Regions from separate parts of the Sphingomonas cannabina genome, predicted to be linked through region 1. Evidence: predicted binding sites of a transcription regulator. Region 1 holds the regulator's gene; the other holds the start of a gene.

Region 1 (5,874 bases):
AGCGCGACGCGGGCCGCACCGGTCAGCGTGGCATAATCGAGGATCAGCTCCGGCTCGGCTTCGACCGCCCTGGCGAGCGCATCGGCCAGGATCAGCCGCCCCTCGGCATCGGTATTGGTGTTCTCGACCGTCAGTCCCTTGCGGGACCTCAGCACGTCGCCCGGACGAAAGCTCGCCCCCGACACCGCATTCTCCACCGCCGGGACCAACAGATGCAGCCGCACCGGCAGATGCGCCTGCATCACCAGCTCGGCGAGCGCGAGGACATGTGCCGCGCCGCCCATATCCTTCTTCATCAGCCGCATCCCCGCCGACGGCTTGATGTCGAGCCCGCCCGAATCGAACACCACGCCCTTGCCGACCAGCGCCACGCGCGGGTGATCGGGCCGGCCCCATTCGATCTCGATCAGCCGCGGCTCGCGCCCCTTGGCGGCGGCCTGGCCGACCGCGTGGACCATAGGATAGCCGGCCTCCAGCTCGCGTCCCCGCGTGACGGTGAGGGTCGCCCCATGCGTCTTGGCGAGCGCGGCGGCCTCCGCCTCCAGCTCCTCGGGCCCCAGATCGGCGGCCGCGGTGTTGACGAGGTCGCGCACCCGCGCGGTGGCGGCGGCGAGCCGCTCGGTTTCCTCGATCGCCGCCGGATCGCCGGTCAGCAGGATACGGGGCCCGACGCCATTCTCCTCCTTGCGGTAGCGATCGAACCGATGCTGCGCGAGCACCCAGCCGAGCCCGGCCGCCCCGACCTCGCCTTCGGCCAGCCGATAGGTGCCTTCGGGAAGCTGCTCGCCGAGCGAGGCGATGCGCCAGGGCGAGCCCGGCGCCTCGTCGCAGACCAGCAGCATCGACCAGTCCTCCGCGCCTTCGCCGGGCAGGACCGCGCGATTGCCGGCCTTGCCGGTGAGCCGATGCGCGGCAACGGTAGCGCGAACCCGCGGCGGCTGGGCGGCAAGCCATTCGGCCCAATTGTCGGGATGGACGACGATGATGGAACGCGCGGCCTGGCCGCGATCGGGCTGGAGCAGGGCAGTCATGCGGCGGACCCTAGCGGGACGATGGCGAAAGGCCACAGCGTTCGTGCGGTCGGTGCGCCGATGGTGGCTCGGCTTCGATCCTCCCCTGCCAGGGGGGATGGCAGCCGAGGCTGGCGGAAGGGAGGATGCCGATCGACATGGCTGCGTCGCCAACCGAATCGGATAGGCTCCCGCTCGTCATCACCACTTGCAACCTAGGGTGTGTTGACGTTCAGCAATCCGCCGGCAGCTCATGCACTCCTCCCCTGGAGGGGAGGGGTGAAGGTCGACAGCCCCTGAGGCGCCCGCCCTTGCAATGTAGGATTTCGCCTGCTTGGCTCGCCCGCTCCGAGCCGCGCGAGCGCCGGGCCGTTCTTTGATTATGTAGATCTCGCCCATGTCGCGTCGGTGTCGCGTTAGCGTCGCCTTGGTGTTCCTCGGTGTCACCCTGATGTCGCGTCCCCGATGCGTCGCTGTCGCGATGCCGTCGCCTCCGCGCCGTGTCCGGGGCGACGGCGCGCAAACACGTGACCTGAGTCAATTTGGTCAACTTTTCGGCGGCCCCGGCACCGGAAAGCCTCGTCCGGACGGGGGGGCCGTTCTACCTATGACTTTCGTGACCTTCGACGGATTTCCGCGGGTTTCCGGCGCCCTCCCAAAGCCGTGCGGCCAGCCGCCTGCCAGTCGGCCACCGACTCGAATGGCTCGTCCGTTGTCAACAGAATGGATGCCATACCAGGCCGACAAATCGCTTTCCTAATAGGATTTGCTTTGCTTGTGTCCCGCCCGGCTACCGCGACGCAGCTGCGGAATTAAGTGGAGCAAAGTGAAAGAATGAAGCGCGTCTCCCTTCACTTTGGAGCTGGTCGCACGACGCATCTGGATGTCGATCGGTCCCAACCCCTGCCACGGATCGGCCGATGATTCCCCTCCTCCCCGTCGCCGAGGCGCAGGCGCGGCTGCTGGCCCTCGCATCGCCGGTCGCGAGCGAACGCGTATCGCTCCATGCTGCCGCCGGCCGCTGGGCGGCCGAGAACGTCCGCGCCCGCCGCACCCAACCTGCGGCCGATCTCTCCGCGATGGACGGCTACGCCATCCGCTTCGCCGACCTCCCCGGTCCATTCCGGCTAATCGGCGAGAGCGGCGCCGGCCACCCCCATGCCGGCAGCATCGACGCGGGCGAGACGGTGCGCATCTTCACCGGCGCGGTCATGCCCGCAGGCGCCGACGCCGTGCTCGTGCAGGAGGAAGCAGAGGACCGCGCCGGCACGATCCACCTCATCGGGGAGGGCCCGCCGCGCCCCGGCAGCAGCGTCCGGCGACGCGGGCTGGATTTCACCGAGGGCGATGTCCTCATTGCGAATGGCGAACGCATCACGCCCGCCCGCGCCGCGCTGGCGGGGCTGGGCGGCCATGCCGAGCTGGCCGTCCGCCGCACGGTCCGCGTCGCGATCGCCGCCACCGGCGACGAGCTGGTGCCGCACGGCGCACCGCTTCGCGACGGCCAGGTCTACGAAGTCAACGCGCTGATGCTGGCGACGATGCTCGCCGATCTGCCGGTAGCGGTCGTCCCGCTCGGCATCCTCCCCGATCGCCTGGACGTGCTTACGGCTGCCTTCGCCGCGGTCGACGCCGACGTCCTCGTCACCACCGGCGGCGCATCGGTCGGCGACCACGACCTCGTCCGCCCCGCGCTGGAGGCCGCCGGCGCCGATATCGACTTCTGGAAGGTCGCGGTGCGTCCCGGCCGGCCGATGATGGCCGGGCGATTGAAGGATGCGGTGGTGCTCGGCCTACCGGGCAATCCCGTCTCCGCCTTCGTCACCGCCACGCTGTTCCTGAAGCCGCTGGTCGCCGCCCTGTCCGGCGCCGCCGATCCCTTGCCGCGCACCCGCACGGTCCCGCTCGGCGAGCCGCTCCCCGCCAACGATTCCCGCGCCGACTATCTCCGCGCCGAGCTGCGCGGCGGCCGCGCCCATGCGTCGAGCATCCAGGACAGCTCGATGCTCCGCACCCTCGCCCGCGCGACCTGCCTGATCGTCCGCCCGCCCCATGCGCCGGCAGCGGTCGAAGGCGACTCGGTGGAAATCCTCGACCTCGCTTGACAGGACGGGGAACAATCCATAAACGTTCCGTGTCTGTTCTGGACGGAGGGACCGAATGCTCACGCGCAAGCAGCACGAGCTCATCTGCTTCATCGCCGATCGCCTGGCGGAAACGGGCGTGTCGCCCTCGTTCGAGGAGATGAAGGAGGCGCTCGACCTCAAGTCCAAGTCGGGCGTCCACCGCCTGATCAGCGCATTGGAGGAGCGCGGCTTCCTCCGCCGCCTGCCCAACCGCGCCCGCGCGCTCGAGGTCATCAAGATGCCCGAGCGCCCCGAAGCGAAGAAGGCGGCCAAAACCGTCCAGCCCACGGCGCCTTCGCGCCTGCCGCAGCCGGCGAACGACGTGATCGAGATCCCGCTGCACGGCCGCATCGCCGCCGGCGTGCCGATCGAGGCGCTGGAGGGTGCGACGATGCTGCCGGTCCCCGCCGCGCTGCTCGGCGCAGGCGAGCATTATGCATTGGAGGTCGCCGGCGACTCGATGGTCGAGAAGGGTATTCTCGACGGCGACTATGCGCTGATCCGCCGCACCGACGTCGCCCGCGACGGCGACATCATCGTCGCGCTGATCGACGACAATGAGGCGACGCTCAAGACCTTCTACCGTGAAGGCGCGATGGTCCGGCTCGATCCCGCCAACCGCGCCTATGATCCGCAGCGCTACGCCGCGGACCAGGTACGCGTGCAGGGCAAGCTCGCCGGCCTGCTCCGCCGCTACTGACCCGCACCCGAGGCCTGCCGATCGCGAGGCGGCAGGACGGTGGCGGGTCGGATCCAGGGATGGCGGCCGGCGGATGCGGCGACCGTCCTCACCCTGGGCGGATCGAAGGTCAGCGTCACCCCGCCCGACCGCGCCAGGAAGCTGCGGTCGAGCTTCAGCCAGCGTGGCGTACAGCCCTGCGGCAACCGGCGATCGCTGACGACGACGTCCACCGTCCGGCAGGCGGCGATCAGCGGCCGTGGATCGACGAGATACGCCGACCGGGTCGCCAGCACCCGCCACCGCCGCCCGCCCCGTTCCAGCTCCGTCAGGCACAGGTCGATATTGCAGCGCGTACCCGCGACATCGTCGAGCACCGGCAACTCGCCGTCGACGCCTCCGCCTTCGCTCAACACGTCGCGGACATAGTCCCCCGCGCGCTCGCGCAGCAGCGCCAGCCCGCCGCCCTGCGTGCGGATGGCAAGATGCCGCCCATCACCGGTGACGATCAGGTCCGGTGCCGGCGTCGCCAGCGCCCAAGCGGCTCCGAATACGAGTGGCGCCAATCCACACCACCGCCAACGGGTTTTCCACAACATTATCCACAGCCCGCCCGCCACCATTAGCGCGAAGGCGCCCCGCGGCATGGCGGGCAGCGCCGCGACCGCGCCCGGCGCATGGGCAGTGGTCCGGGCGATCCACAGCAGCAGGTCGAGCGCCCGCCCGCACAGCCACCACAGCGGCGCCCCCAGACCGCCGAGATCGAGCAGCAACGCCAACGCCTCGAGCGGCATGACCACGAAGGTGGTGAGCGGGATCGCCACGATATTGGCGAGCGCGCCGTAGAAGCCGGCCTTGTGGAAGTGGAACAGCCCGATCGGCATCAATGCCAGCTCGACGACGATGCCGGTCAGCAGCAGCGAGGCGGATCCTCGCCCGATCCTGCGCCACCGCGCCTCCTCGCGCGGGGCGAACCAGCCGCGCACCCGCCCGCCTTCATGCAGCGCGACGATCGCGGTCACCGCTGCGAACGAAAGCTGGAAGCTGGCGCCCGCCACCGCCTCCGGCCACAGCAGCATCACCGCCAGCGCCCCGGCGGCCACCAGCCGCAGCGTCACCGCCTCGCGCCCCATCGCGAGCGCCGCCAGCACCAGCAGCGCCGCGACGCAGCTTCGGATCGTCGGCACCTCCGCGCCGGTGAGCAGCGTATAGCCGATCGCCGCCACCGCGCCCGCGCCGGCCGCGATCAACGGTAAGCGGAAACGCAACGCCAGCCAGGGACTCAACGCCAGGAGCCGCAGCACCAGCAGCATCGTCGCACCGACGACCGCCGTGATGTGCAGCCCGCTCACCGACAGGAGATGGGCAAGTCCGGACCGGCGCATCGCCTCGGCATCCTCCTCGGGAATGCCGCCCTGATCGCCGGTAGCGAGCGACGCCGCGATGCCTCCGCCCGCCCCCTCGATGCGACTCCGGATATGCGCCGACAGCCGCGCGCGCAGGTCTGTCCCCGGCACGTCACCGGCCTTCACGACCTCCACCGGCGCGAATCCGCGGCCGGTCGCGCCGATGCGATCGAACCACGCAACGCGTGTATAGTCATAAGCCCCAGGCACGGCCGGCCCCGGCGGCGGCATCAGCCGCGCGCGCAGCCGGATCACTGCGCCCCGCGTCAGGCCCTGCGGCACATCGGCCTCGGCCAGGTTCACCCGCACATGCGTCGGCAGCCCGACCGCATCGACCGGCGCTAACCGCAACCGCACCAGCTCACGCGCCGGCAGCGGCTCGACCCGCTCGACACGCGCGGTGAAGCGCGTAATCGCCGGCCGCGCCAGTACCGGCGCCGCAACGCGTTCCGCCCGCCACCACGCCAGGCCGCACCCCAGTGCAACCGCGATCCCGCCGACCAGCAGCGCTCGTCCGGCACGCGCGCCGACCGGCAGCACTACCCCCGCCGCTGCAATGCCGAGCCCGGCCAGCACCACCGCGGTCCACTGTCCGGCATCAGGCAGCGCGAACCAGGCGGCGATCCCCGCCCCCACCGCCACCGGCAGCCACA
Region 2 (5,874 bases), 570 kb from region 1:
GCGACCAGTCGCTCCACGTCTTCCGCATCGTCAATCACCAGCTGGAGGCGGCGGGACCGCCGATCCGATTCGAGAGCGGCGGACCGGCATCGCTCGGCGTCTCCCCAGAGTAGTCCGCGACGGCATCGCCTCGGACGCCCTCGATGACGAGGCTCACTCCTCGGCCGGTTCCGGCTCAAAGGTATTGCCGTCCATGACGAACCGCACGCGCTCGACGCACCCCGTATATCCGGTGGAGGACGCCGGCTTCCGCGCCATGGAGATGATCGCCGTCGCCGCCCGGCCGAAGTCCTCCGAGGGCTAACTCGCGACCGCCTTCGCATTGCCGGTCTCCCCCCACGGCGCCACGTCGAAGGTGACGATCGCCCAGCCTTCGATCGAACGGCGGCGCCAGTTCCGCGGATAGGTGAGGACGGGTTTCCTCTCCCACCCACCGTCCGTGGGGCAGGTCGCATCCTTCGGCCTCAACGTCTCAGGCCCCGGGCTTTCCGGCGCGGCCAGGCGCGTGGCGGCGCGGACATAGGGCCTGAGGCAGCCGCGGCGGGGACCCTCCGTCTGGCGGGACTGCGACAGCGCCTCCGTGGCCGCGCGATCGAGCGCGGCGTTGCCGTTGCCGCTCATCTTGGCGATCCGCTTCGGCCTGCCCTGCGCATCCAAGTCATAGGACAGCAGCGTCCAGTCGCGCGCGCCGGGCGCTGCTGGCAGCCGCGCGTAATCCGGCGAGACCGCGACCAGCCAACGCGGCCGCGGCGCCCGGGCGCAGTCCGCGCCCGCAGGACGGATACGGTCCCAGCCGGCCTCCGGCAGCTTTCCGTTGAGCGGCGCCAACGAATAGGAAATGAGGTCGCCGACCGGCGCCTCGGCCAGCGGCACCGCATCGGCGGTATAGGTGACCTCGCACGCGCCCTGCGCCCCGGCGATGTCGAGCCGCGACGCCGCGAGCGACGGCGCCAGATCCTCCGCGCCGGGCGCCCAGCTGCTCCCGACATGGGTGATGGACAACGGCCGCCCATCCGCATCGATGCGGAAGCGATACGTCTGCGACGTCGGCTTGGTCTCGCCCCACAGCAGGGCTGAATAGGGCCGCCGCAACTGCGCTGCCGGGATCGCGAGGTCGCCGCACCGCACGTCGCCTGCTGTCCAGCGCTGGAGCGCCGCAGCCGCGACCGGCGCCGGCGCGACGATCGGGGACGGCGAAAACACCTGTGCGTCCGCGCCCACGGCCGATACGACACCCGCTAAAGCCAAAGCGATATTCAGCAGTCCCATCACCCCCTCTTTACCGGCATGGCCGGCACCTCAGGACACTTCTCGCCTCTCAATCCGAATTCTTCGCCGCACCCGCATTCTCCGACGCGCTGAAGCCCGACGCCTCGAACACCGGCTCGCCCCGCCGCCGCTTGTCGACGAAATCCGCGATGCTGGCGCTGGTCGCGTTGAGCAGCGGATAGGTGCGCGACGTCGTGATCCACGCGGGCCGGCGCTTGGCGCCGCCGCCGATCGTGTCGATCACCAGCACCACCAGCAGGAAGCCGAGGCTCGCCAGGATCAGGCCCTTGAGCGCCCCGAAGCCGAACCCCAGCGCGCGGTCGACCGGCCCCAGGACCGAGCTGCGCGTCCGCGATCCGATCGCATTCGCCACCAGCCGCCCGCCGAACCAGGTCACGCCGGCGATGATCGCGAACGCCAGCGTCGCCGCCCCCGCCGCGGTTCCCACCACCCCGGCGAACAGCGTGGAAAGGGGCGTGTGGAACAGCTTCAGCGCGAACACGACGAAGATCCACGCCATCAGCGACAGCACTTCGGTGACGAAGCCGCGCAGCAGTCCCAACACCGCTGCCCCGCCAACGGCAATCAGCACAACGATGTCGAGTGCGGTCAGGCCCATATGATCGATTCCCGTCCCCCGCCGCCCGCGCCACGCGAACCGGCTTTCCCGGTCCGCTATCCCCGCCCCAGCAGATGGTCAACGAACCGCCCGAGGTTGCCGAAGCTCGCGACCTCCACCGCCGCGCCTTCGCTTCCCTGCTTGGCCGGCACCAGCGCCCGGCCGAATCCCAGCTTCGCGGCCTCCTTGAGCCTGAGCGCGCCATGCGCCACCGGCCGCACCTCGCCCGACAACGCGATCTCGCCGAACGCCACCGCGTCGGCCTCGATCGGCCGCTCGCTCAAGGCGGAGACCAGCGCCGCCGCCACCGCCAGGTCCGCCGCCGGGTCCTGCACGCGATACCCGCCCGCGATGTTGAGATAGACCTCGCATGACGAGAGGCTGAGCCCGCACCGCGCCTCCAGCACCGCCAGGATCATCGCCAGCCGTCCCGAATCCCAGCCGACCACCGCCCGCCGCGGCGTCGCGCCGGAGGCGAGCCGTACCGTCAGCGCCTGCACCTCGACCAGCACCGGCCGCGTCCCCTCCAGCGCCGGAAACACCACCGTCCCCGCCACCGTCTCGTCACGCGCGGTGAGGAACAGGCTGGAGGGATTGGCGATCTCGCTGAGCCCGCCCGCTTCCATCGCGAACACGCCGATCTCGTCAGTGCCACCGAAGCGGTTCTTGGTCGCACGCAGGATGCGATACTGGTGGCTGCGCTCGCCTTCGAAGGCGAGCACGGTATCGACCATGTGCTCCAGCACGCGCGGGCCCGCAATCGTGCCGTCCTTGGTGACATGCCCGACCAGCACCAGCGCCGTCCCCCGCTCCTTGGCGAAGCGGATCAGCTCCTGGGCGGAGGCGCGCACCTGGCTCACCGTCCCCGGCGCGCCTTCGATCAGGTCGGAATGCATCGTCTGGATCGAATCGATCACCAGCAGCGCCGGCGCCGCGCCCTCTCCCAGCGTCGTCAGGATGTCGCGCACCGACGTCGCCGCCGCGAGCCGCACCGGCGCGCGCCCGAGCCCCAGCCGCTGGGCCCTCAGGCGCACCTGATCCGCCGCCTCCTCGCCCGACACATAGGCAACCGCACGCCCTGCGAGCGCCAGCCGCGCCGCCGCCTGCAACAACAGCGTCGATTTGCCGATCCCCGGATCGCCGCCGATCAGCGTCGCCGACGCTTCGACGAAGCCCCCGCCCAGCGCCCGGTCGAGCTCGGCGATCCCGGTTGCCATCCGCTCGGGCAAGGGAATCGCGGCGTCGAGCCCGCTCATCTCGATCGCGCGCCCGCCCGACTGCAGGTTGTGGCGCGCCTGGAACGGCGTCACCACCGCGCCTGCATCCTCGACCAGCGTGTTCCACTCTCCGCAATCCGCGCATTGCCCGGCCCATTTGGACGAGACCGATCCGCACAGCTGGCAGACGTAGCGCTTCTGGGGTTTGGCCATGCGGAGCGGCTTAGCCGAACCGGAACGATAAGGGAACATGGCAAAGCGGCACCTTCTCAGCCCGGCAGGGGTAGGCTATGCACCGCACGCTCGTTCAGGGAGAGCGTCATGCGGTCGATCCTGGCCTTTGCCCTATGTCTCTCGCCGGCGGCGGCGAACGCGCAGGACGTCTGGGGATGGAGCGTGCTCGTCCCGTCCTACACCGGCACCGACACGCTCGGGCTGCACCTGCGCGACAGGATGAACCACGCCGATCGCACGGGCCCGGCGCAGCGCGAGGAGCGGCGCCCGGTCGCCAAGGCACCGGTCGCGACCTTCCGCTATGCGCCCTCGCGCGAGCGCCGCGCCGCCAACCTCGCCCGCTTCGTCGAAAGGAGCCGGGCGATCGATCCGAAGGGCGCGGACGGGCTCGCGCAATTGTTCGCCCAGGGCGACATCATCGAGCGGATACGGCCGGAGCTGGCGAAACATGGCCTCAGCGTCGACGACGTCGCCGATGCCTATGCCGTGTGGTGGATCAACGCCTGGCAGGCGAGCCGCGGCCTGTCCGGCGACGTGAGCGATGCCGCCACCGCTTCGGTGCGCCGTCAGGTGACCGAGGCGATGGCCGCGACGCCGGCATTCCGCGGCGCAGGCGACGCCGCCAAGCAGGAAATGGCGGAATCCTTCCTCATCCAGGCGGTGCTGCTGGCAGGCGCCGTCGAGCAGTCGAAGGGCAACCGCGCGCAGCTGGACGCGGTGAGCCGGGCCGCGGTGCAGGGCGCGCACGGCATGGGGATCGACCTGCCTGCGATGACGCTGACCGACGACGGCTTTGTTCCCGCCGATCAGGCCGGCGCAGCCCGGCCTCGGCCCGGCGGAGAGCCGGTCGAGCTCGCCCGGCGATAGGGCGATCGGTCGCAGGACCATCGACATAGCGCGGCGCGCCCCACCCGATACCCTCTCGCCGGCGCGGCACCTGCCCGCGCTTCGGGGTGGAGTTCGCGCGGCGCGGGCGCTATCGGCGCGCGCCATGCACCCTTCCGACCTTCGCGTCGCCATGTTCAGCGGCAACTATAACTATACCCGCGACGGAGCGAACCAGGCCCTCAACCTGCTGGTCGGCCATCTGCTCGAGCGGGGCGCCGCGGTGCGCGTCTATTCGCCGACGATCGATCCGCCCGCCTTTCCGCCGACCGGCGACCTCGTCAGCGTGCCGAGCTGGACGATGCCGGGCGGCCGCAAGGAATATCGCGTCGCGCGCGGCCTTCCCGCCCGGACGCAGCGCGACCTCGCCGCCTTCGCACCCAATCTCGTCCATGTCTCCGCGCCGGATATCCTCGGCCATCGCGCGATCAGCTGGGCGCGACGCCGCGGCATTCCCGTCGTCGCCTCGCTCCACACCCGGTTCGAGACCTATTTCCGCTACTATCACATCGGCTTCCTCGAGCCGCTGGCGATCCGCGCGCTGACGCGCTTCTACAACCGCGTCGACCAGGTGCTGACCCCGGGCCAGTCGACCGCGGATATCATCCGGTCGTGGGGCGTCACCACCCCGATCGGCATCTGGTCCCGCGGCGTCGATCACGACCGTTTCAATCCCGCGCGTCGCAGCCTCGAGTGGCGCCGCTCGCTCGGCATCGCCGACGACGAGGTGGCGATCGGCTTCCTCGGCCGGCTGGTGCTGGAGAAGGGGCTCGACATTTTCGCCGACGTCTCGCGCGAATTGAAATCGCGCGGCGTCCCCCATCGCGTGCTGGTGGTCGGCAAGGGTCCGGCGCGCGACTGGTTCGCCGAGCGCGTCCCCGACGCGGCCTTTGCCGGCTTCCAGCGCGGCGACGATCTCGGCCGCGCCGTCGCCTCGATGGACATGCTGTTCAATCCCAGCGTCACCGAGACCTTCGGCAACGTCACGCTGGAGGCGATGGCGGCGGCCGTCCCGGTCATCGCCGCACGCGCGACCGGCGCGGTCGACCTCATCGAGGAGGGCGTCAACGGCCATCTCGTCCCCCCTCGCGACGTCGGCGCCTATGCCGACGCGATCGCCCACTACGTCCGTGACGGCGAAGCCCGCCGCGCCGCCGGGGCAGCGGGTCATGCCAAGGCGGCCGCCTATGTGTGGGATGCGGTCAACCAGGTCGTGCTCGACGCCTATCTGGAGGTGATGGCGCGCAGGACGCGGGGCTGATCCCTCACTCCGCCGGAAGGACGCTCTCACCCCGCAAGGGGCAAAAACCCGCCATCTCCGGCCGCAGCCGGTACACGCGCTGCGGCAGCGAGCCGATCCGCACTGCCCCGACCACCCGATAGCGTTCTGCCAGCACCCGCTCCACCTCGCGCACCGCGGCGGGGTTGCTGTTGTCCTTGGCCGCCCGCACCACGATCGTGCCGGGACAGCGGCCCAGCACGCGCCGCAGCTCCATCAGCGGATCGACCCCGATCGCCCGCGCCTCGCGGGTCTGGCTCAGATGGCTGCGGAACAGATAGGGCGTCAGCGTGCACGAGCGCGTGAGATGGTAAAGGATCGGCTCCGCCCCGAAGCCGAACATGCACCCCGCCGGCCGATCGCCGATCATC

What was found. The regulator LexA, encoded in region 1, represses DNA repair genes until DNA is damaged. The targets are predictions, from matches to a motif close to GTTCCNCNCTTGTTCT.
Region 2: the regulator LexA is predicted to act here: its motif matches at 3,340-3,355, upstream of radA (DNA repair protein RadA).

The regions. Positions count from the first base shown of each region.
Region 1 covers NZ_CP090059.1:2,247,606-2,253,479, reverse strand. Annotated here, with positions in the region: gene LZK98_RS10545 (leucyl aminopeptidase family protein) at 1-1,031, opposite strand, end outside; gene LZK98_RS10540 (molybdopterin molybdotransferase MoeA) at 1,934-3,115, shown strand; gene lexA (transcriptional repressor LexA) at 3,171-3,836, shown strand; gene LZK98_RS10530 (ComEC/Rec2 family competence protein) at 3,830-5,874, opposite strand, start outside.
Region 2 covers NZ_CP090059.1:2,818,971-2,824,844, forward strand. Annotated here, with positions in the region: gene LZK98_RS13495 (YncE family protein) at 1-113, shown strand, start outside; gene LZK98_RS13500 (energy transducer TonB) at 301-1,203, opposite strand; gene LZK98_RS13505 (CvpA family protein) at 1,319-1,888, opposite strand; gene radA (DNA repair protein RadA) at 1,945-3,318, opposite strand; gene LZK98_RS13515 (DUF6683 family protein) at 3,427-4,206, shown strand; gene LZK98_RS13520 (glycosyltransferase family 4 protein) at 4,331-5,485, shown strand; gene LZK98_RS13525 (hypothetical protein) at 5,490-5,874, opposite strand, start outside.